DNA from 3 places in the Pseudomonas sp. FG6 genome. Region 2 is predicted to be linked to each of the others. Evidence: predicted binding sites of a transcription regulator. Region 2 holds the regulator's gene; each other region holds the start of a gene.
What was found. The regulator sigma-54, encoded in region 2, starts transcription at its own class of promoters, with help from an activator protein. The targets are predictions, from matches to a motif close to ANTGGCATNNANNTTGCTNT.

Region 1 (7,106 bases), on a different contig from region 2:
ATGATGATCGTCTCGTGGGGCTCGTCCAGGCTCAGTACATGCAGGATGTTGCCAAACGGGTCCAACTGCGCCCGCACCGGCCGCGGCAGGTCGAGCTGCCAGCTCAACACCTGTTGGCGCTCACTGTCGTGGGGAGTCAGGCGCAGGTATTGGATACTGGCGCGAACCTGGTCGGCATAGTGGTAGGCCGTTTCGTGACTGATCGTAAGTCTCATATGACCTCCAGGTAGGAATCGTGGATGGCGTTGCCCAGCTCGCGCACCCGTGGGATGAACTCGGTGAGCCAGGCATGCAGGCCCCCCGCGAGGATTTCGATAATGCCGGTGTAGCGCAGGCGTGCGTCCATCTGCGCTGCCAGGCGTTGTGCCCGCCGCCCGTTGCTGCCGGGCAGGCTGGCGAGGATCTGGTCGATTTCTTCGGTGCAGGCGCGCAGCGAACGCGGCACGTCGGCACGCAACAGCAGCAACTCGGCCACATGACGGGCGCCCGGGGCTTCGCGGTAAATCTCGGTGTAGGCCTCGAACGACGACAAGGCCCGCAGCAAGGCGCTCCATTGGTAATACGCGTGGGCCGTGCCGTCGCTGACCGAATCAGCCTGGTCACCGGCCATTTCGTACCGGGCGTCGAGCAGGCGCAAGGTGTTGTCGGCCCTTTCGATGAAGGTGCCCAGGCGAATGAAGCTGAAGGCGTCGTTGCGCATGATGGTGCCGTAGGTTGCGCCGCGAAACAGGTGGGAGCGTTCCTTGATCCACTCGCAAAAACGGCTCATGCCGTAGCGGTTCAAGCCTTGGGCGGCGATGTCGCGAATTTCCAGCCAGGTGGCGTTGATGTTTTCCCACATGTCGGCGGTAATTCGCCCACGCACGGCATGGGCACAAGCCCGTGCAGCGCCCAGGCAGCTATAGATGCTGGCCGGGTTCGCCGCTTCCAGGGCGAAAAAATCCAGCAGCCGCTCGGCGTGCAGCTCGCCGTGTCGTTGCCGGTAATCGTCCAGGGTGCCGGTGATCAACAACGGCATCGCCAGTTCGTGCAAGCCGTCACCGCGCCCGTCCTGGGGCATCAGCGACAACGAATAGCTGACCTCGAGCATCCGCGCGAGGTTCTCGGCACGCTCCAGATAGCGTGACATCCAATACAGGTCCGAGGCAGTTCTACTTAACATTGCATGCGTCCTTCAATCCTCGACCACCCAGGTGTCCTTGGTACCACCGCCCTGGGACGAATTCACCACCAGGGAGCCTTCGCGCAGCGCCACACGAGTCAGCCCGCCGGGCACCACACGGGTTTCGCGACCGGCCAGCACAAAGGGACGCAAATCGATGTGGCGCGGCGCGACGCCGTTCTCGACAAAGGTCGGGCACGTCGAGAGCGACAGCGTCGGCTGGGCGATGTAGGCGTGAGGCTTGGCCTTGATCCGCTCGCGAAAAGCCTCGATCTGCGCCGTCGTCGCCGCCGGCCCCACCAGCATTCCGTAGCCGCCGGAGCCCTGGGTTTCCTTGACCACCAAGTCTGGAAGATTCGCCAGCACGTGGGAAAGTTCAGCGGGCTTGCGGCACTGCCAGGTCGGGACGTTCTTCAGGATGGGCTCTTCGTCCAGGTAGAAACGGATCATGTCGGGGACGAACGGGTACACCGACTTATCGTCCGCCACGCCCGTGCCGATGGCGTTGGCCAGCACCACATTGCCGCTACGGTAGGACGCCAGCAGCCCCGGCACGCCAAGCAGCGAATCGGGGTTGAAGGCCAACGGATCGAGGAAGGCATCATCCAGGCGACGGTAGATCACATCCACTGCTTTCGGCCCGTCCGTGGTACGCATGAAGACCTTGTCGTCCCGCACGAACAGGTCGGCCCCTTCGACCAGTTCCACCCCCATCTCCCGCGCCAGGAAGGCGTGCTCGAAGAACGCACTGTTAAAGCGCCCGGGCGTGAGCACCACGACGCTGGGGTCGTCCAGCGGGCTGGCGCTTTTCAGGGTGTCGAGCAGCAGATTTGGATAATGGTCGATCGGGGCGATGCGCTGGGCGGCGAACAGCTCCGGGAACAGGCGCATCATCATCTTGCGGTCTTCGAGCATGTAGCTCACGCCACTGGGCGTGCGCAGATTGTCTTCGAGTACGTAGTACGTGCCGTCGCCATCACGCACCAGGTCGATGCCGCAAATATGGGCATAGATGTCGCGGTGCAGGTCCAGCCCTTGCATCGCCAGTTGATACTGTTCGTTGGCCAGCACTTGCTCGGCCGGAATGATGCCGGCGCGGATAATCCGCTGCTGGTGATAAAGGTCGGCGAGAAACAGGTTCAGCGCCTTGACCCGCTGGATACAGCCCCGTTCGATGACCCGCCACTCACGGGCCGGGATGCTGCGCGGGATGGTGTCGAAGGGGATCAGGCGCTCGGTTCCCTGCTCGTCCCCGTAGAGGGTGAACGTAATACCGGCGCGATGAAACAGCAGGTCGGCTTCGCGCCTGCGTTGCGCCAGCAGCTCGTCGGGTGTTTCAGCCAACCACCGGGAAAACGCCCGGTAATGTGGGCGGACCTGCCCTTCGGCGTCGTACATTTCATCAAAACCCGTGCGGATCATGCCGTACTCCTTGTCACCCTGGCACACGGCTTCGCAAAGCCCGTGCCATCGGCATAAACACTTGCTGGTCAACGGGTTGGATTATCCATCGACAGGCCTGGCACCCATTCGGTGCAGCCGCTGCCCCCGTCACGCCGCCCTCGCCTCATTGCGCAGCAGCGACGTCTCTGCAGAGCATAGCCATGGAAAAACGATACGACTTGATCTGGATTACCGTCAGGAGGGAAATGATGCGGATGGAGGCGATAGAGGTGTCACTTGCGGGGCCCCTACACGAGAACGGCCGACACAAAGGTCGGCCGTCGCTGCGGTTGCGATGAGGGGATCAGGCTTGCAGGCGCCGGATCTCCTGCTTGACACCCCAGCCCTCGATAACGCCACCCAAGGGCTCGACCACTGCCTCGAAATCCTGCTCGAAATCGCCAATATCATCGTAGGTGGCGTACATCACTCGGCTCAATTCCAATGACCAGGCACCGTCGTCTCGTGCACTGATCTGGGCATTGAGCGACTCGCCCCGAAAATGACCTGCTGCCCTGCGCGCCCGCTCCTCGTCGGGGAAAATGGCGTAGAACTCGATGGGATGAAATCGGGAAAAATCGAAACCGCCTTCTTTCATGCGGCGCAGCACGCTGGTACTGATGTCTTCTTGATAGGCTGTGCTCATGAAACGTCCTCCTGAAAACCAATGGATAGACTTTCCCTCTTCCCGCGCATGCAACCCGCAGGCTGGACGCGATACGGCACAAATCACCGTTGGGACACAAGCATGTAGCTGACAAGACCGGACCTGAGCGATCCTTTCGCTGATCTCAATTGCAGAGTAGCCTCAAGTCATCGCCACTGCCAAGCGGGGCCAGGCACGGAACGTCATGAAATCGGCGTAATGCTGACGATTTCAATGCTGTGCTGGGACTTGAGATTCTTGACGGTCGGGTCTTGGGTGCGACCTTCCAGGTCGTTGAGGTCCAGTTGCGCAGGCACCGGAAGCAGCCTTTCGCGAATCCATTGTGCAGCCTGTTCCATCGTGGGCTCCTGTTCATAGTCGAACTGCTCGGCGAGGGTCTCGCCGTGATCATCAACGAAAGTGATTTCCCACTTTTGCATCGCTGTCTCCTCGATCAATTCAGGACCTGGCTTACTCCTATCTCGACATTCGGGGCGCAATAATCGTTCCGCCGGATCGTTGGGCGGTCCTGTGAAAAAACCGCCTCGGGGGCGGTCTTTTCACACAGTTGTCGTCGATTATTTCTCGGCGCGTTCCCTCAAGGATTTCAAGGTGTTGAACGGCGCATCTACCACAAACTTGTTGGCCAGCCAGGACGGTACGTCACCCCCTGGCTCGGTGTGGACCTGGTAGACCACTTCGACCTGGCCCGCACCCTTGGGGGTGAACTTCCAGAACCCGTCGACCTGGGTCACACGCACAAAACCCTTTTCTTCGGGCAGGTAAGTCGGCACGCCCTTGAGGTGTCGAGTCAGGCTGCCGTCGGCGCCTTCTTCTGTGGTGATCTCCAGCACCGAATCACGGGAGGTGACCGGCCATGGCGTGTTGAATTGGGTGTAGGTCCAGCTCTTGTTGGTCTCATGCTTGAGCAGCTTCTGGCTCTTGCACTCATGAATCCAGGCACAGGCCCCGGAAACGTCCTCTTGCAGGGCCCGCAGCTTTTCCACGGTGGTTTTCATGACGGTCACGCCGCGGTAGGCCTTGTATTTGGAGCCGGCCACTTCACTGAGGGACACCTTGATACCGTCCTGTTCCTTGGTCACTTGCCAGTCTTCAGCCTGGGCGGTTGCCGTGGCCAACAAGGCAGTCAACCCACACAACACAGCCATACGATGCAGCGAACCCATAGTCTTTTCCTTATTGTCCAAGTTCGTTCATTTGAGTGCCGTTCATTGCCCCATTACGCCGCCGTGATTTGCTCCCACCAACCGATCAGCCGAATGGCCTCTTCGCTGCTGTTGCCGCAGACCTCGACGTCGGCCTGGAAGCCCGAGCACACCGCCGGGCGTTCCGGTTGGCCAAAGATCTGGCACAGGTTATCGACCGACAATTGCACGCAACGTTCGCCCGCCGGCTTGCCTTGGGGCATGCCCGGAATGGACGAGCTGATGGAAGGGGCAATGCAGCATGCGCCACAGCCTTCACGGCATTTCATGACGACAACATCCTCACGGCAGGTAATGGTTGGTAACGGCACACAGAGTAGCGGCTAAAACAGTTGTTTTAAATTACCGTCCACGTGTTTTTTCCCCAGCGACCGGATGACCGGACAGTCAGCGACGAACAGCATCCAGAATGCAGGCCTATTGCTTGAATTCGATGTCCAGCGCCGCGCCTTCGACGTCATAGCGCTCCTGGTTACGCAGGGGCAGCTGCATTTCGTTGCTCAGCAAACGGCCATTGAGTTGGAACGGCCCGGGCTTCTCGCCGAACATGGACGGCAACAACGGTTCGCGCTTGGGCAACGACACTTTGCCGGGAGGCTGGAGCTGTTCGACCATGTCGCGGGGCAGGCTCAAATCCAGCTTGGCCGGCGGTAGCGGAGTCTGGGCAATTTCATGGGCAGATTGGCTCTTGGAGGCAATCGGCGCTCGCTTCTTCGCCGTGGCAGCGGCTTTTTTGGCGGGCGCTTTCTTGGCCGGTGTCTTTATAGCCGCCGGTTTTCCAGGTGCTTTTTTCGTGACCTGGGGCGCCGGCTTCTCCGGTGCCGAAGCCGCCACGACACCCCCTGCATGGAAGGCAGTCAACAGGCCGATCAAGACCCACGCGGCAGGAAAAATGGCTTTCATAAAACATCACGACACTGACGACACAGGTGCCCATGCTCGCCTGATATCAGGGCGCTGACAAGTCCGTCAGGTGAAGCCGCTGGCGCCTAAAGGAATCCGTTGGCCGTCTCTTGGCATAATTGCTTCGCCAACAGCCCCAGCGTCATCAACGCCCGCTCTGCTTCACGGTTCCAGGGGATGCCACAGTTCAGGCGAATGCAGTGGTTGAACTGCTCGGTGTTACTGAAAATCAGCCCCGGCGCAATACTGATGCCCTGCTGCAAGGCTTGCACATGCAGCTCCTGGGTGTTGACCCGTCCCGGCAGGCTGACCCACAGGATGAAGCCTCCAGTGGGACGGCTCATCTGCGTGCCTTCGGGGAAGTACTGCTGCACCGCCAACTGAAAGGCGCTGAGGTTCTTGCGATACTCCTGACGGATATAGCGCAGGTGCCGGTCATACCCGCCATTTTCCAGGTACGCCGCGATCCCCATCTGCGTGACGCTGCACGCCGAATGGGTGCTGAAGGTCTGCAACCGCTGGATTTCCTGCTGGAACTTGCCGGCAACCATCCAGCCGATGCGCACCCCCGGCGACAGGGTCTTGGAAAAACTCGAGCAATAAATGACCCGGTCCAGCCGGTCGTAGGCCTTGAGTGCCTTGGTCCGGCCTTGCTCGAACATCAGCTCGCCGTAGATATCGTCCTCGACGATCTGGATGTCAAAGTCCGATGCCAGGCGCAGCAATTGCTTCTGCCGCTCCTCGGGCATGGTGCCGCCGAGGGGGTTGCTCAAGCGCGTGGTCAACACCAGCGCCTTGATCGACCACTGGTTGGCCGCCAGTTGCAAGGCTTCCAGGCTCATGCCGGTCACCGGGTCACTGGGGATCTCGATGACCTTGAGCCCGAGCAGATCCGCCAGCTGCAACAAGCCGTAGTAGGTGGGCGATTCGGCGGCAATCAGGTCGCCAGGCCGGGTCAGCACCCGCAGGGACATTTGCAGCGCGTCGACGCAACCGTGGGTGATCACCACCTCGGAAGGGTCCACCACGACACCGGCGTCGCGCATGCGGATGGCCACCTGGCGACGCAGCGGCTCGAAGCCTGGGCTGAACATGTAGCTGAACGCCCGCGGGCTATGGAAGCGCGTGACTTTGGCCAACTGCTGGTGCAAGGCCCGCACAGGCAGATAATCGACGCTCGGCACCGCCGCCCCCAGCGGAAACACACCCTCGCGACGCGATTCGACCAGCACTTGCTGGATGATGCTGCTGCGTGTCACCAGCCCCGGACGTTCGACCCGGGCGATGTCCGGGGTCGACGCCGTCAAGGCGGGCGTCTGGTGCACGTAATAGCCCGATTGCGGCCGCGCGCGGATCAGCCCCTGGTCTTCAAGATTGGCGTAGGCCTGCAACACCGTGGCATGGCTGACGTTGAGCTGCGAACTCATCTTGCGCACCGACGGCACGCGTTCCCCCGGCTGGTACACGCCGCGCCGGATGTCTTCAGCCAGCTGTTGGGCAATACGTTGATAGAGCAGAAGGTTGGTCATGACGCAGCACTCGATTTCACGGGCATTTTATTCTTGTGGGAAACGATACCGGAACAGTTTAGAAGTGTACTGGGACAGTTGCCAGATTACTCGACAGTACAGTGGGGTGACAGCCCCAACTGTACCCATTGCGTATATCGCAGGCTAAAAAAAACCCGGCGCCTTCTATAAGGGGCCGGGTTTTCCAGTGACGCTGC
Region 2 (7,106 bases):
GGCGACGACGGGTTTCGGAAAAACGCTTGAGCAGGGTTTCTTCGTCGGCGTCCAGGTACAGCACGTCGCACTGGATGTGCCGGCTGCGGACTTCTTCGAGCAATTGCGGGAAGCGCGACAGATGGCTCGGCAGGTTGCGGGCATCGATGGACACCGCCACCAGCGGTTGCGCCAGCTCGGTATTGATCAGTGCGCGTTCGGCCAGTTCCGGCAGCAAGCCGGCCGGCAGGTTGTCGATGCAATAGTAGCCGTTGTCCTCAAGGACGTTGAGGGCGGTACTCTTACCGGAGCCGGAGCGGCCGCTGACGATGATCAGGCGCATGTTCAGTGACCGTTCTGCTCGTCCAGGACAACCTGGTACAAGGCTTCGTTATTCGGTGCGCTGCGCAGTTTTTCGCGCACTTCCTTGCGGTCCAGCATGCTGGCAATCTGGCGCAGCAGCTCCAGGTGCGCATCGGTCGCCGCTTCCGGCACCAACAGCACGAACAGCAGGTCGACCGGTGCGCCGTCGATGGCGTCGAACTCTATGGCGGCTTCAAGGTGCAGTAGCGCACTGATGGGCGCGGTACAACCTTTGAGGCGGCAGTGAGGAATGGCGATGCCGTTGCCAAAACCGGTGGAACCGAGTTTTTCACGGGCAACCAGGGCCTCGAAGACATCCTGCATTTCCAGATCCGGTACTTCCCGGTGGATCAGGTTGGCGATTTGTTCGAGGGCTTTTTTCTTGCTGCCACCCGGCGCGTTCACCTGGGAACGGCCGGGGGTCAGGATGGTTTCTAGTCGGATCATGGATTGAGGGGGTTAACGACCGGTCGCGCCCTGGAGGAGGCTCTGGGTCTTTTCCTTATGCTTTTTAAGTTGGCGATCCAGCTTGTCGGTCAGCAGGTCAATCGCGGCGTACATGTCTGTGTGCTCTGCGTTCGCAACCACTTCTCCGCCGGGGATATGCAGCGTGGCTTCGATTTTCTGCAGCAGCTTCTCGACGTTCATCGTGACTTGCACATTGGTGATCTTGTCGAAATGCCTTTCCAATCGGTCGAGTTTTTCGCCGATGTAGGTGCGCAGGGGTTCGGTCACTTCCAGTTGGTGTCCACTGATGTTGACTTGCATACAGCTTCTCCTTCGTTGCCAGTGCATAAAGCGGCAGGCAGAAATGCCTGCCACTGGAACGCTGTGGCGGGGCCCGCTACATCAACCGCTTGCGTTCGCTCGAAGGTGCGATCCCGAGGGATTCGCGGTACTTGGCGACGGTACGGCGGGCCACCTGAATGCCTTGTGCCTCCAGTAAACCAGCGATCTTGCTGTCACTCAACGGCTTTTTCTGATTTTCCGCAGCCACCAGTTTCTTGATGATCGCGCGGATGGCCGTGGACGAGCATTCGCCGCCTTCGGAGGTGCTGACGTGGCTGGAGAAAAAGTATTTCAGCTCATAGATACCCCGAGGGGTATGCATGAATTTCTGGGTGGTCACCCGGGAAATTGTCGACTCGTGCATGCCCACCGCTTCGGCGATGTCATGCAGGACCAACGGTTTCATCGCTTCGTCGCCGTACTCCAGGAAGCCGCGCTGATGCTCGACGATCTGGGTGGCTACTTTCATCAGGGTCTCGTTGCGGCTTTGCAGGCTCTTGATGAACCAGCGCGCCTCCTGCAACTGGTTGCGCATGAAGGTGTTGTCGGCGCTGGTGTCGGCACGCCTGACGAAGCCTGCGTATTGGGCGTTGACCCGCAGCTTGGGCACCGACTCCTGGTTGAGCTCCACCAGCCAGCGATCGTTGTGCTTGCGCACGATCACGTCGGGCACGACGTATTCGGGTTCGGTGGACTCGATCTGCGAGCCCGGTCGCGGATTAAGGCTCTGGACCAGCTCGATCACCTGGCGCAGCTCATCTTCCTTGAGCTTCATGCGTCGCATCAGTTGGCTGTAGTCGCGGCCGCCCAGCAGGTCGATGAAATCGGTGACCAGTCGCTTGGCCTCGGTCAGCCAAGGTGTCTTGGCGGGCAGCTGGCGCAGTTGCAGCAACAGGCATTCGCCCAGGTTGCGGGCGGCGACGCCGGCCGGCTCGAACTGTTGGATGCGGTGCAGGACGGCCTCGATCTCGTCCAGCTCGATATCCAGCTCAGGGTCGAAGGCTTCGAGGATTTCTTCGAGGGTCTCGTCCAGGTAGCCTTGGTTGTTGATGCAGTCGATCAGGGTGACGGCGATCAGGCGATCGGTGTCGGACATCGGCGCCAGGTTCAATTGCCACAGCAGGTGGCTTTGCAGGCTCTCGCCGGCGGACGTGCGGGTGGTGAAATCCCACTCGTCGTCGTCACTGCTTGGCAGGCTGCTGGCGCTGGTCTGGTAGACGTCTTCCCAGGCCGTGTCGACCGGAAGGTCGTTGGGGATGCGTTCGTTCCACTCGCCTTCCTCGAGGTTGTCCACCGTTGGGGCGGCTTCCTGGTAGGACGGTTCCGGGGCTTCGGTATTGGGCTTTTGCTCGACGTTATCGGCCATTGGGTCGGAGTTGTCGAAGTCGTCGCCTTCTTCCTGGCGTTCGAGCATCGGATTGGACTCCAACGCTTCCTGGATTTCCTGTTGCAGGTCCAGGGTCGACAATTGGAGCAGGCGGATGGCCTGTTGCAGCTGCGGTGTCATCGTCAGCTGCTGGCCCATTCTCAAGACTAGCGATGGTTTCATGGCAGGGGCTTAACACCTTATTCGCCGGCGCACATGCGCCATCCACTACAGGGCGCCGGAGCGCCAAACTTAAGCAAATTATATGCCTGAAACTGAAGTGTTTGCCTAGGGCGCCGCCATAATAAAATTTAGCGGCGCCGGGACGATTTGCCAGACACTTTGCGCTTACAGGCGGAACTCATGGCCCAGGTACACTTCCTTGACCAGATCGTTGGCCAGGATGGTTTCGGCATCGCCTTCGGCAATCAGTTGGCCGTCGTTGACGATATAGGCGGTTTCGCAGATATCCAGTGTCTCACGCACGTTGTGGTCGGTGATCAGTACGCCGATCCCCTTGGCCTTGAGGTGGTGGATGATCTGCTTGATGTCGCCGACCGAGATCGGGTCCACACCGGCGAAGGGTTCGTCGAGCAGGATGAACTTCGGTGCGGTGGCCAGGGCCCGGGCAATCTCCACGCGGCGTCGCTCGCCACCGGACAGGCTCATGCCGAGGTTGTCACGGATGTGGCTGATGTGGAATTCCTGCAGCAGGCTTTCCAGTTCCTGGCGACGACCGGCCTTGTCGAGCTCCTTGCGGGTCTCGAGGATGGCCATGATGTTGTCGGCAACCGACAGTTTGCGGAAGATCGACGCTTCTTGCGGCAGGTAGCCGATACCCGCCTTCGCCCGACCGTGCATCGGCTGGTGGCTGACGTCCAGGTCGTCGATCAGTACGCGACCCTGGTCGGCCTGGACCAGGCCCACGATCATGTAGAAGCAGGTGGTCTTGCCCGCGCCGTTGGGGCCGAGCAGGCCGACGATCTGGCCGCTGTCGATGGACAGGCTGACATCACGTACGACTTGACGGCTCTTGTAGCTCTTGGCCAAGTGCTGAGCTTTCAGAGTTGCCATTTACTGGGCCTTTTGCTCGGTTTTCTTTTTAGGCTGGATCACCATGTCGATCCGCGGCCGCTGCTCGGTCACTTTGTTGCCGGTGGCGCGGCCGGCGCTGGCCAGCTTCTTGTTGGTGTCATAGACGATTTTCTCGCCCTGGGTCACGTTGCCGTCCTTGTCGACGACCTTGGCGCGGTCGATCAGTACGACGCGGTCCTGGGAGGCGTGATACTGGATGGTCACCCCATAGCCCTGGACTGGCTTGGTGTCGCCTGCGGTTTGCAACTGCTCGAAATAGGCGAGGTTGCCCACCGAGGTCACCACGTCGATGTCGCCGGACTGGGTGCGGGTGATGGTCACGGTATTGCCGGTCACCTTCATCGAGCCCTGGGTGATGATGACATCGCCCTTGTACGTGGCGATGCCGTTCTTGTCGTCCAGCTGGGCGTCGTCGGCCTGGATGCGGATCGGCTGGTCGCGGTCGGTGGGAAGAGCCCAGGCGCTCGCGCTTCCCAGTGCTGCGCCCAGACTGAGCAAAATAGGGAGGGTTTTAGCGAGCTTCATACTGTCCTCTTACTTTCGAGAGCAGGTGTATCCTGCTTTCCTTCAAATACGCCTTCATTCCTATGCCGGTCGATACCCCGCCGGCGCCGTCGATTCTAACGGGTTGCTCGGTCTGCGCATATTGCTGCTGTGGGAACACGGTCATGCGCGTGCTGGTGATGATGGTCGTACGGTTCTTCTCATCGGTTCGCGCGACGCGCACCGAGTCGATCAGTTCTACTTCGGTGCCGCCGGAGTTGACCTCGGCGTGCTCGCTCTGCACATGCCATGGGAACTCGGTGCCGCGGAACATGTTCAGGTCAGGCTGGGTGACCAGGCTGATGTCGGTGGCCTTGATGTGATCGACCTTGTCGGCGGTCATTTCGTACTGCACCTTGCCGTCGGGCAGGTATTGCAGGGTATGGGTGTTGGTCGCATACCAGTCGATGCGCTCCTCGACCGCCGCTGCCGGCTGGTCGAGAAAGCGTTCCGGGCTGATGTTCCAGTAGCCCACCGCTGCGAATATCGCCGCGATGCAGCCGAACACCACGATGGTGCGAATCTTTTTGCTCAGCATAAATGGCTCACAGGTACGCGGCGTTGGCCGCTTCGAGGCGGCCCTGGGCGCGCAGGATCAGTTCACAGAATTCACGGGCCGCGCCTTCGCCGCCTCGTGCCGTGGTGACGCCGTGGGCGTGCTCGCGTACGAAACCGGCCGCGTTGGCGACCGCCATGCCCAGGCCAACCCGGCGAATCACCGGCAGGTCCGGCAGGTCGTCACCCAGGTAGGCGACCTGTTCATAGCTCAGGTTGAGTTGGCCCAGCAATTCGTCCAGCACCACCAGTTTGTCCTCGCGCCCCTGATAAAGGTGGGGAATGCCGAGGTTCTTGGCGCGCCGCTCGACCACCGGGGTCTTGCGGCCGCTGATGATGGCTGTTTGCACGCCGGCGGCCATCAGCATCTTGATGCCCTGGCCGTCGAGGGTGTTGAAGGTCTTGAACTCGCTGCCGTCTTCGAGGAAATACAGGCGACCGTCGGTCAGCACGCCGTCCACATCGAACACCGCCAGCTTGATCGCCTTGCCGCGTTGCAACAGGTCTGTGTTCATTTACATCACTCCCGCACGCAGCAAATCGTGCATGTTCAGGGCGCCTACCGGGCGGTCTTCGGCGTCGACCACCACCAGGGCGCTGATCTTGTGGTCTTCCATGATTTTCAGGGCCTCGGCGGCGAGCATCTCGGCGCGGGCGGTCTTGCCGTGGGGGGTCATGACTTGCTCGATGGTCGCGCTGTGGATGTCGATGGTGCGGTCCAGGGTGCGGCGCAGGTCGCCGTCGGTGAAGATCCCGGCGAGCTTGCCGTCGGCCTCCAGGACCACCGTCATGCCCAGTCCCTTGCGGGTCATCTCCATGAGCGCGTCCTTGAGCAGCGTGCCGCGTTGCACCTGCGGCAGTTCCTGGCCGGCGTGCATGACGTTCTCGACTTTCAGTAGCAGGCGACGACCAAGGGCGCCACCGGGGTGGGAGAACGCGAAGTCCTCGGCGGTGAACCCCCGGGCTTCCAGCAGGGCCACGGCCAGGGCGTCGCCCATGACCAGCGCGGCGGTGGTGGAGGAGGTCGGCGCCAGGTTCAGCGGGCAGGCTTCATGCTCGACATGAACGTTGAGGTTCACCTCGGCGGCCTTGGCCAGTGGCGAATCCGGATTGCCGGTGAGGCTGATCAACTGGATGCCCAGGCGCTTGATCAACGGCAGCAGGGTGACGATCTCATTGGTCGAGCCGGAGTTGGACAGGGCCAGGATAATGTCGTCGCGGGTGATCATGCCCATGTCCCCGTGGCTGGCTTCGGCCGGGTGGACAAAGAACGCCGTGGTGCCGGTGCTGGCCAGGGTGGCGGCGATCTTGTTGCCGATGTGCCCGGACTTGCCCATGCCGACCACGACGACGCGGCCCTTGCTGGCCAGAATCATCTCGCAGGCGCGTACGAAATCAGCGTCGATATGGGGCAGCAAGCCTTGCACGGCTTCGAGTTCGAGGCGGATGGTACGTTGTGCCGATTGAATCAGGTCGCTGGATTGGCTCATGTCAGAAATCGTATAGCCTGATGAAAAGGCGGCGATTATAGCGGCAATGAACAATTCCCTCACGTAAGTTCGTCATGGGCTTGTTCGAAGGGGCCGTCGGGCTCGACATGGAATGTTGCTTTTTACCTTGGATCAGGCTTAACAGGCGTGGTGACGGCCTTGGGCGCGGGGCTGTTGCAGTGATATAGTTCGCCGCCGGTTCGCGTGCCCGGCGGTGCCGGCGCCTGCCGGCAGGCCAGGGCACTCGAATGTGAGGCTGCATCGCAAGGAGTTTAGATGAGTGCCGACAACGCCTACGCGGTCGAGCTGAAGGGATTGTCCTTCAAGCGAGGGACGCGCAGCATTTTCAATGACATCGATATTCGCATACCCCGTGGCAAGGTGACCGGCATCATGGGGCCTTCCGGGTGCGGCAAGACCACCCTGTTGCGGCTGATAGGCGCCCAATTGCGCCCCAGCGCCGGTGAAGTCTGGGTCAATGGCCAGAATCTTCCCAAGCTGTCGCGCAGCGACCTGTTCGATGCACGCAAGCACATGGGTGTACTGTTCCAGAGCGGCGCGCTGTTTACCGACCTCGATGTCTTCGAGAACGTGGCGTTTCCCCTGCGGGTCCATACCGACCTGCCGGAGGAGATGATCCGCGACATCGTCCTGCTCAAGTTGCAGGCGGTCGGGCTGCGTGGCGCCCTCGACCTGATGCCGGACGAGCTTTCCGGTGGCATGAAGCGCCGAGTCGCCCTGGCCCGGGCAATCGCCCTGGACCCGAAGATCCTCATGTACGACGAGCCCTTCGTCGGCCAGGACCCGATTGCCATGGGCGTGCTCGTGCGCCTGATCCGCCTGCTCAACGATGCGTTGGGCATCACCAGCATCGTGGTCTCCCACGACCTGGCCGAAACCGCGAGCATTGCCGACTACATCTATGT
Region 3 (7,106 bases), on a different contig from region 2:
GGCAACCTCAATGACCCGCAATTCAGTGTGATGCCCATCATCTGGCAGACCCTGCGCAACCTGCTGGTCCGGGCAGCCCAGGCGCCATTCAAACTCATCGGTGGGCTGGTCAGCGGCGGTTCCGAAGACCTGGGCAGTGTTGCGTTCGCGCCCGGCTCCAGCGACCTGAGCAAGGAAAACGAAGGTGTGCTGCTCAAGCTGTCCGAGGCCCTCGCCAAACGTCCGGAGCTGCGCCTGGAGATCGAAGGTACCGTCGCCGAAAGCAGCGATGGGCCGCTGCTCGCCGCCCAGCGCCTGGAGCGCGAGTACCAGTACACCTATTACAAGATGCTCCAGCGCCGGGGCGACAAAGTACCGGCCCAGGCCTCGTTGCTGCAGGTGCCAGAGGATGAAAAGGCGCCGCTGCTCGAAGGCATCTACCGCACCCGTCTCAAGGGCCAGCCGCCGGCCGAATGGGCGCAACTGGAGAAGAAGGCCCGCACCGACAAATTGCGCGAGAGCCTGATCCAGTTCTGGAGCAACAGCGATGTGCTGTTGCGTCAACTGGGACAGGAACGGGCCAGCAGCATCAAGGACTTCCTGGTGGACAAGGGCCATCTGGCCGACGACCGCGTTTACTTCATCGACGCCAACATCGGCCAGGCCGAAAGCGACGGCAGCGTGATCACCCCTATGCACCTGGATGCCGAATAAGGTGCCGCGCCTGTCTTGCCTCAGCCTGGGTTTGCTGCTCGCCGCTGGCTCGGCCTCAGCCGCCGACACGCTGCGCTGCGGCAGCCAGTTGATCAGCGTCGGTGACCGCGCAAGCGAAGTGCTGCAAAAATGCGGGCAACCCATGGCGCGTGACGACCTGGGCTATAAGCGCAGTGTCAATCGCCGCGAAGAATACCCGGTGGAGGAATGGACCTACGGCCCCAACAGCGGTATGTACCAGTACCTGCGCTTCGAGGGCAATCGGCTGGTGCAGATCACCAGCAAGCGCGGGCGCTGACCGTACCACCACACCCTCGGCGGTCAGGTGACTTTCCCGACGCCTTCCCTTGAATAGAACAGGCCCCCGACACAACTGCCGGAGGCCTGTAATGGCCACGTCCCTGTGGCCTTTCGCATGAACTGCAAAGCAGCGGCAAGCGTATGACTCAGCCCGCTTGCCGCGCCCTCTCCCGGTCCAGGCGAGAAGTCTTGGCCTTATTGGGCCTTCAGGCCATCAGCCGATACGGCTTGTACGCCTTTGATTTTCTTCGCGATGGCCACAGCCGTTTCCTTTTGCGCCTTGGTCACGGCCACATCGGAAGACAGGGACACAACGCCCTTGTTGGTTTCAACCTTGATGTCGGTGCCTGGGATGCCTTTTTCGGTGACCAGGTCAGCTTTGACCTTGGTGGTGATCCAGGTGTCTTGGGTCCCTTCCTTGGCTTTGGTCATTTCGCCGGCCGCCAGTGTCATTGGCGCCTGAGTGGCTTGAGGGGTCTCGGCGAAAGCGCTAGCCATGGACAGGGTCAGTGCGGTCGCAGCGGCGGCAGTGATAGCGAACTTCTTCATACGAGTAACTCCTGTTTTCCTCAGAAACTGCCGGACGTGCTTCCCGGCAGGGGTATCAGGAGTAGTGCGAAGGCTGTGCCAATTTTGAAATATGGGGTAATTACTTATAAATCAAACAGTTAAGCGAAACGGCTTTTTTCAGGATCATGCAAAATGCAAGACCGGGCGATTCCAGACATGCAACTTGCCGGTTTTGGACCTTCCCTTAAGCATTTGAATTGCGAAGGCTTTCGAGAACCAGACGCTAACTCCCGCCAGAAACGTTGCCTCAAGCGGGAGCGAGCGTTCTCACCCTATCAAACGCCAGGGCAACCAGCCGGCAAGTAGTCTTTGGAGGCCGTGGACGCACAGGTCCACACGCCAGTGGCATCACGACTGAGCGTGATCGTCTTGCCCACGACAGCCGCCGGGGCTTTGAGCAGCGTACAGACAATGGTGCCTGTCCCCGCCGAAGCAGTGCCGGTAACCGCAACGGTGCAGTTACTGGTGGGTGAAGTGACGCCCATGTTGGCCAAAGTGGGGTCGGTCCCCTGATTCATCATATCTTCGTAGGGCACCTTCATCGCGGTGATCTCACCCAACCCCGCCGTCGCCTTGGCCCGTGCCTGGTACTTGGAATATTGCGGCAACGCAAACGTCGCCAGGATGCCGATGATCGCCACGACGATCAGCAGTTCGATCAGGGTAAAACCATTCTGCTTGCTCATAGACCTCTCCATAGCATGAGGCGAAATCTCATGTCCTGAATCAGTCATAGCACAGCACATGCCAACCTGCGCGCCCTCCCGCCAGTAAAGGCGCCCAAAGCGCGTCAGCCTGCCAGGCAAGCCTCAACAACCGCACTATCTGACATTTTTTGTCACCCTGCCCCGCTGGTTTGGCGTCGATGCTTGACTAGGCTATAAGTCATGAACTGTCCGCGTCCGGTATTTCCATGAACGACATCGCCCTCAGCGGCCTGACCAAGCAACTGGTGCAGGCCGAACTGATCACCGAGCAAAACGCCCTGCAGGCCCATCAACAGGCCCAGCGCAATCACATGCCCCTGGTCAGCTACCTGGTACAGAACAAACTGGTCCAGAGTCGCCAAGTGGCGGAAATTGCCTCGGAGCATTTTGGCGTCGCCCTGCTGGACCTCAACAGCCTTGACAAAGACAGCCAGCCGGCCGGCCTGGTCAGCGAGAAACTGGTGCGCCAACATCACGCCCTGCCGTTGTGGCGGCGCGGCAACAAACTGTTCATCGGCATCTCCGACCCGACCAATCACCAGGCCATCAACGACATCCAATTCAGCACCGGACTGACCACCGAAGCCATCCTGGTGGAAGACGACAAGCTCAGCGACGCCATCGACCGGTTCTTCGAATCCAGCAGCACCGGCCTGGAAGGCATGGGCGACGTCGACCTCGATGGCCTGGACATCGAGTCGGCCGATGACCACAAGCAGGACAGCATCGCCGGCCAGGACACCGACGACGCGCCCGTGGTGCGGTTCGTCAACAAGATGCTGCTGGACGCGATCAAGGGCGGCTCCTCCGACCTTCACTTTGAACCCTACGAAAAAAGCTACCGGGTTCGGGTGCGTACCGACGGCATGCTGCGGGAAGTGGCCAAGCCCCCGATCCAGTTGGCCAACCGAATCGCCGCGCGCCTGAAAGTCATGGCCAGCCTGGACATTTCCGAGCGGCGCAAACCCCAGGACGGGCGACTGAAAATGCGCCTGTCGAAAACCAAGTCCATCGACTTCCGGGTCAACACCCTGCCCACGCTATGGGGCGAAAAAGTGGTGATCCGGATCCTCGACCCGTCCAGCGCGCAGATGGGCATCGATGCCCTGGGCTACGAGCCAGACCAGAAAGAGCTGTACCTGGCCGCCCTCAAACAACCCCAAGGCTTGATCCTGGTGACCGGGCCGACCGGCTCGGGCAAGACCGTCTCGCTCTACACCGGGCTGAATATCCTCAACACCGTGGACATCAACATTTCCACCGCCGAAGACCCGGTGGAAATCAACATGGAGGGCATCAACCAGGTCAACGTGAATCCGCGCCAGGGGCTGGATTTCGCCCAGGCCCTGCGCTCGTTCCTGCGCCAGGACCCGGACGTCATCATGGTCGGCGAGATCCGCGACCTGGAGACTGCCGAAATCGCCATCAAGGCCGCCCAGACCGGGCACCTGGTGCTCTCCACCCTGCACACCAACAGCGCCGCCGAAACCCTGATCCGCCTGCAGAACATGGGCATCCCCGGCTTCAACATCGCCACCGCCGTGCATTTGATCATCGCCCAACGGCTGGCGCGCAAGTTGTGCAACCATTGCAAGAAGGCAATCGAGCTTGCGCCGGAAACACTGCTCAAGGAAGGCTTCCCCCGGGAACGCATCGGCACCTTCACGATCTATGAGCCGGTCGGTTGCGAACAATGCAACAACGGCTACAAGGGGCGCACGGGGGTCTACGAGGTGGTCAAGAACACACCCGAGCTGCAACGGCTGATCATGGCCGAAGGCAACTCGCTGGAAATCGATCTGCAAATGCGCAAGGACGGCTTCAATGACCTGCGCGCCTCGGGGCTGCTCAAAGTAATGCAAGGCGTCACCAGCCTCGAAGAAATCAACCGGGTCACCAAGGATTGAACATGGCGGTCAAGGCAGTAAAAACCGATGTCTACACTTGGGAAGGCAAGGACCGCAAAGGCACGAAAATGACCGGTGAGCTGACGGGCCAAAGCCCGGCGCTGGTCAAGGCACAGCTGCGCAAGCAAGGCATCAACCCGGGCAAGGTCCGCAAGAAATCCACCTCGATCTTCAGCAAGGGCAAGCGCATCAAGCCGCTGGACATTGCCCTCTTCACCCGGCAGATGGCGACGATGCTCAAGGCGGGCGTACCCTTGCTGCAAGCCTTCGACATCATTGGCGAAGGGTTCGACAACGCCAACATGCGCAAGCTGGTGGATGAGGTGAAGCAGGAAGTCGCCGCCGGCAACAGCTTCGCCGCTTCGCTGCGCAAGAGCCCGCAATATTTCGACGAGCTGTACTGCAACCTGGTGGATGCCGGCGAACAGGCCGGTGCACTGGACACGCTGCTGGACCGGATCGCGACGTACAAGGAAAAGAGCGAAGCGCTCAAGGCCAAGATCAAGAAAGCCATGACGTATCCGGCGGCCGTGGTGGTGGTCGCGGCCGTGGTGACCGGCATCCTGCTGGTCAAGGTCGTGCCACAGTTCGAATCGGTGTTCAACGGGTTCGGCGCGCAACTGCCGGCCTTCACCGTGATGGTCATCGGCCTGTCGCAATTCATGCAGGAGTGGTGGTGGGTGCTGCTGGGCGGGTTGGTGGGCGGCTTCTTTGGCGTGAAACACGCGCTCAAGCGTTCCCAGGGTTTCCGAGACTGGCGGGACACATGGCTGCTCAAGCTGCCGCTGATCGGCGCCCTGATGTACAAATCCGCCGTGGCCCGCTTCGCCCGCACACTGTCCACGACCTTCGCGGCCGGCGTGCCGCTGGTGGAGGCCCTGGAATCGGTTTCGGGCGCCACCGGCAACGTGGTGTTCAAGCGGGCGGTGCAACGCATCCGCCAGGACGTCTCGACCGGCATGCAGCTGAATTTTTCCATGCGCGCTTCCGGCATCTTCCCCAACCTGGCGGTCCAGATGACCGCGATCGGCGAGGAGTCCGGGGCGCTGGACGACATGCTCGACAAGGTGGCGGGCTTCTACGAGGCCGAGGTGGACAACCTGGTGGACAGCCTCACCAGCCTGATGGAGCCATTCATCATGGTGGTCCTGGGGGTGGTCGTCGGCGGCCTGGTGGTTGCCATGTACTTGCCCATCTTTCAACTCGGCTCGGCGATCTGACATGCCCCTGAGCGAATTTTTCGCGCTTTACCCCCTGGCCTTCACGCTGACCGCCTTATTGCTCGGATTGATCATCGGCAGTTTCCTCAACGTGCTGGTGTGGCGCCTGCCCAAGATGCTCAGCCGCGAATGGCGCCTGCAAGCCCACGACCTGCTGGGCCTGCCGGCCGAGACCCCGGGCCCGGTGTACAACCTGATGCTGCCGCACTCGCAGTGCCCGCACTGCGGGCACCGCATCCGGGCCTGGGAGAACATCCCGCTGCTCAGCTACCTGTTGTTGCGCGGTCGCTGTTCGAGCTGCGCCGCGCCCATCGGCCGGCGCTACCCCCTGACCGAATTGGCCTGCGGTGCGCTGTCGGCCTTCGTCGCCTGGCATTTCGGCTTCGGCTGGCAGGCGCTGACGGTGATGGTGTTGACCTGGGGCCTGCTGGGCATGAGCCTGATCGACGCCGATCATCAACTGCTGCCCGACACATTGGTGCTGCCGCTGTTGTGGCTGGGCCTGATCGTCAACAGCTTCGGGCTGTTCGTTTCCCTGAACCAGGCGATGTGGGGCGCCGTGGCCGGCTACCTGGCCCTGTGGTCGGTGTTCTGGGTGTTCAAGCTGCTCACCGGCAAGGAAGGCATGGGCTACGGGGATTTCAAGCTGCTGGCCATGCTGGGAGCCTGGGGTGGCTGGCAAGTCCTGCCGTTGACGTTGCTGTTGTCTTCGCTGGTAGGGTCCGTTGCCGGGGTCATCGTGCTGCGCCTGCGCGAGGCACCGACGTCCACGCAAATCCCCTTCGGACCTTACTTGGCGATTGCCGGCTGGATTGCGTTGCTCTGGGGTGGTCAAATAACCGACTTCTATTGGCAGTCTCTCGGTTTCTGACGTCGATTTCTTATGACTTTCTCTATGAGCAACCCCGTGAAAAAAACCTGGATTCTCGGCCTCACCGGTGGCATCGGCAGTGGCAAGAGCGCAGCGGCGCAGCACTTCATCGACCTGGGCGTGCCCGTGGTCGATGCCGATCACGCCTCGCGCTGGGTGGTCGAACCGGGGCGCCCGGCGCTGGTGAAGATCGCCGAGCACTTCGGTCCTGGCGTATTGCAGGCCGACGGGCCCCTGGACCGGGCAGCCCTGCGCAAGCTGATCTTTGAAAATGCCGAGGAGCGCCGCTGGCTCGAGGCGCTGTTGCACCCACTGATCGCCGAGGAAATCGCCCATCACCTGGCCCAGGCACAATCGCCCTACGCCATCCTGGTTTCGCCGCTGCTGATCGAATCAGGACAGTACGCCATGACCCAGCGAATCCTGGTGATCGATGCGCCGGAACACTTGCAGATAGAACGCACCTTGCAGCGTGACCAGACCAGCGAACAGCAGGTCCAGGCGATCCTGAAGGCTCAATCCAGCCGCCAGGATCGACTGAGCCATGCCGATGACGTGGTGGTCAATGACCGCGACCTTGCCTGGCTGCACGGCGAGGTCGAGCGCCTGCATCACTTTTACCTTACTTTGCGTGGAGGCCAGTCATGAGCCAAACCCCAACCGTTGATTGCCCGACCTGTGGCGCCCCTGTCGAATGGGGCCCACAGAGCAAGTTCCGGCCGTTCTGTTCCGATCGCTGCAAACTGATCGACCTGGGCGCCTGGGCTTCGGAAGAACACAAGATCCCGGTCGCCCCCGAGGCCGAGGACGAGCTGTTCAGCGAAGACTTCAATCCTCG

Region 1: the regulator sigma-54 is predicted to act here: its motif matches at 2,615-2,634, upstream of ACODSJ_RS17680 (circularly permuted type 2 ATP-grasp protein).
Region 3: the regulator sigma-54 is predicted to act here: its motif matches at 2,296-2,315, upstream of ACODSJ_RS21020 (pilin).

What each region holds. Positions count from the first base shown of each region.
Region 1 covers NZ_JBMDJD010000027.1:6,011-13,116, forward strand. The annotation lists gene ACODSJ_RS17670 (transglutaminase family protein) at 1-215, opposite strand, end outside; gene ACODSJ_RS17675 (alpha-E domain-containing protein) at 212-1,162, opposite strand; gene ACODSJ_RS17680 (circularly permuted type 2 ATP-grasp protein) at 1,175-2,584, opposite strand; gene ACODSJ_RS17685 (ribonuclease E inhibitor RraB) at 2,910-3,251, opposite strand; gene ACODSJ_RS17690 (hypothetical protein) at 3,455-3,691, opposite strand; gene ACODSJ_RS17695 (START domain-containing protein) at 3,830-4,438, opposite strand; gene ACODSJ_RS17700 (YkgJ family cysteine cluster protein) at 4,492-4,746, opposite strand; gene ACODSJ_RS17705 (translation initiation factor 2) at 4,895-5,380, opposite strand; gene ACODSJ_RS17710 (aminotransferase-like domain-containing protein) at 5,467-6,909, opposite strand.
Region 2 covers NZ_JBMDJD010000014.1:121,167-128,272, forward strand. The annotation lists gene rapZ (RNase adapter RapZ) at 1-322, opposite strand, end outside; gene ptsN (PTS IIA-like nitrogen regulatory protein PtsN) at 325-789, opposite strand; gene hpf (ribosome hibernation-promoting factor, HPF/YfiA family) at 802-1,110, opposite strand; gene ACODSJ_RS11760 (RNA polymerase factor sigma-54) at 1,187-2,680, opposite strand; gene lptB (LPS export ABC transporter ATP-binding protein) at 2,846-3,571, opposite strand; gene lptA (lipopolysaccharide transport periplasmic protein LptA) at 3,572-4,117, opposite strand; gene lptC (LPS export ABC transporter periplasmic protein LptC) at 4,104-4,673, opposite strand; gene ACODSJ_RS11780 (KdsC family phosphatase) at 4,681-5,205, opposite strand; gene ACODSJ_RS11785 (KpsF/GutQ family sugar-phosphate isomerase) at 5,206-6,180, opposite strand; gene ACODSJ_RS11790 (ATP-binding cassette domain-containing protein) at 6,457-7,106, shown strand, end outside.
Region 3 covers NZ_JBMDJD010000038.1:35,162-42,267, forward strand. The annotation lists gene ACODSJ_RS21005 (DUF748 domain-containing protein) at 1-693, shown strand, start outside; gene ACODSJ_RS21010 (DUF2845 domain-containing protein) at 695-991, shown strand; gene ACODSJ_RS21015 (BON domain-containing protein) at 1,189-1,542, opposite strand; gene ACODSJ_RS21020 (pilin) at 1,839-2,249, opposite strand; gene pilB (type IV-A pilus assembly ATPase PilB) at 2,477-4,177, shown strand; gene ACODSJ_RS21030 (type II secretion system F family protein) at 4,180-5,397, shown strand; gene ACODSJ_RS21035 (prepilin peptidase) at 5,399-6,268, shown strand; gene coaE (dephospho-CoA kinase) at 6,293-6,916, shown strand; gene yacG (DNA gyrase inhibitor YacG) at 6,913-7,106, shown strand, end outside.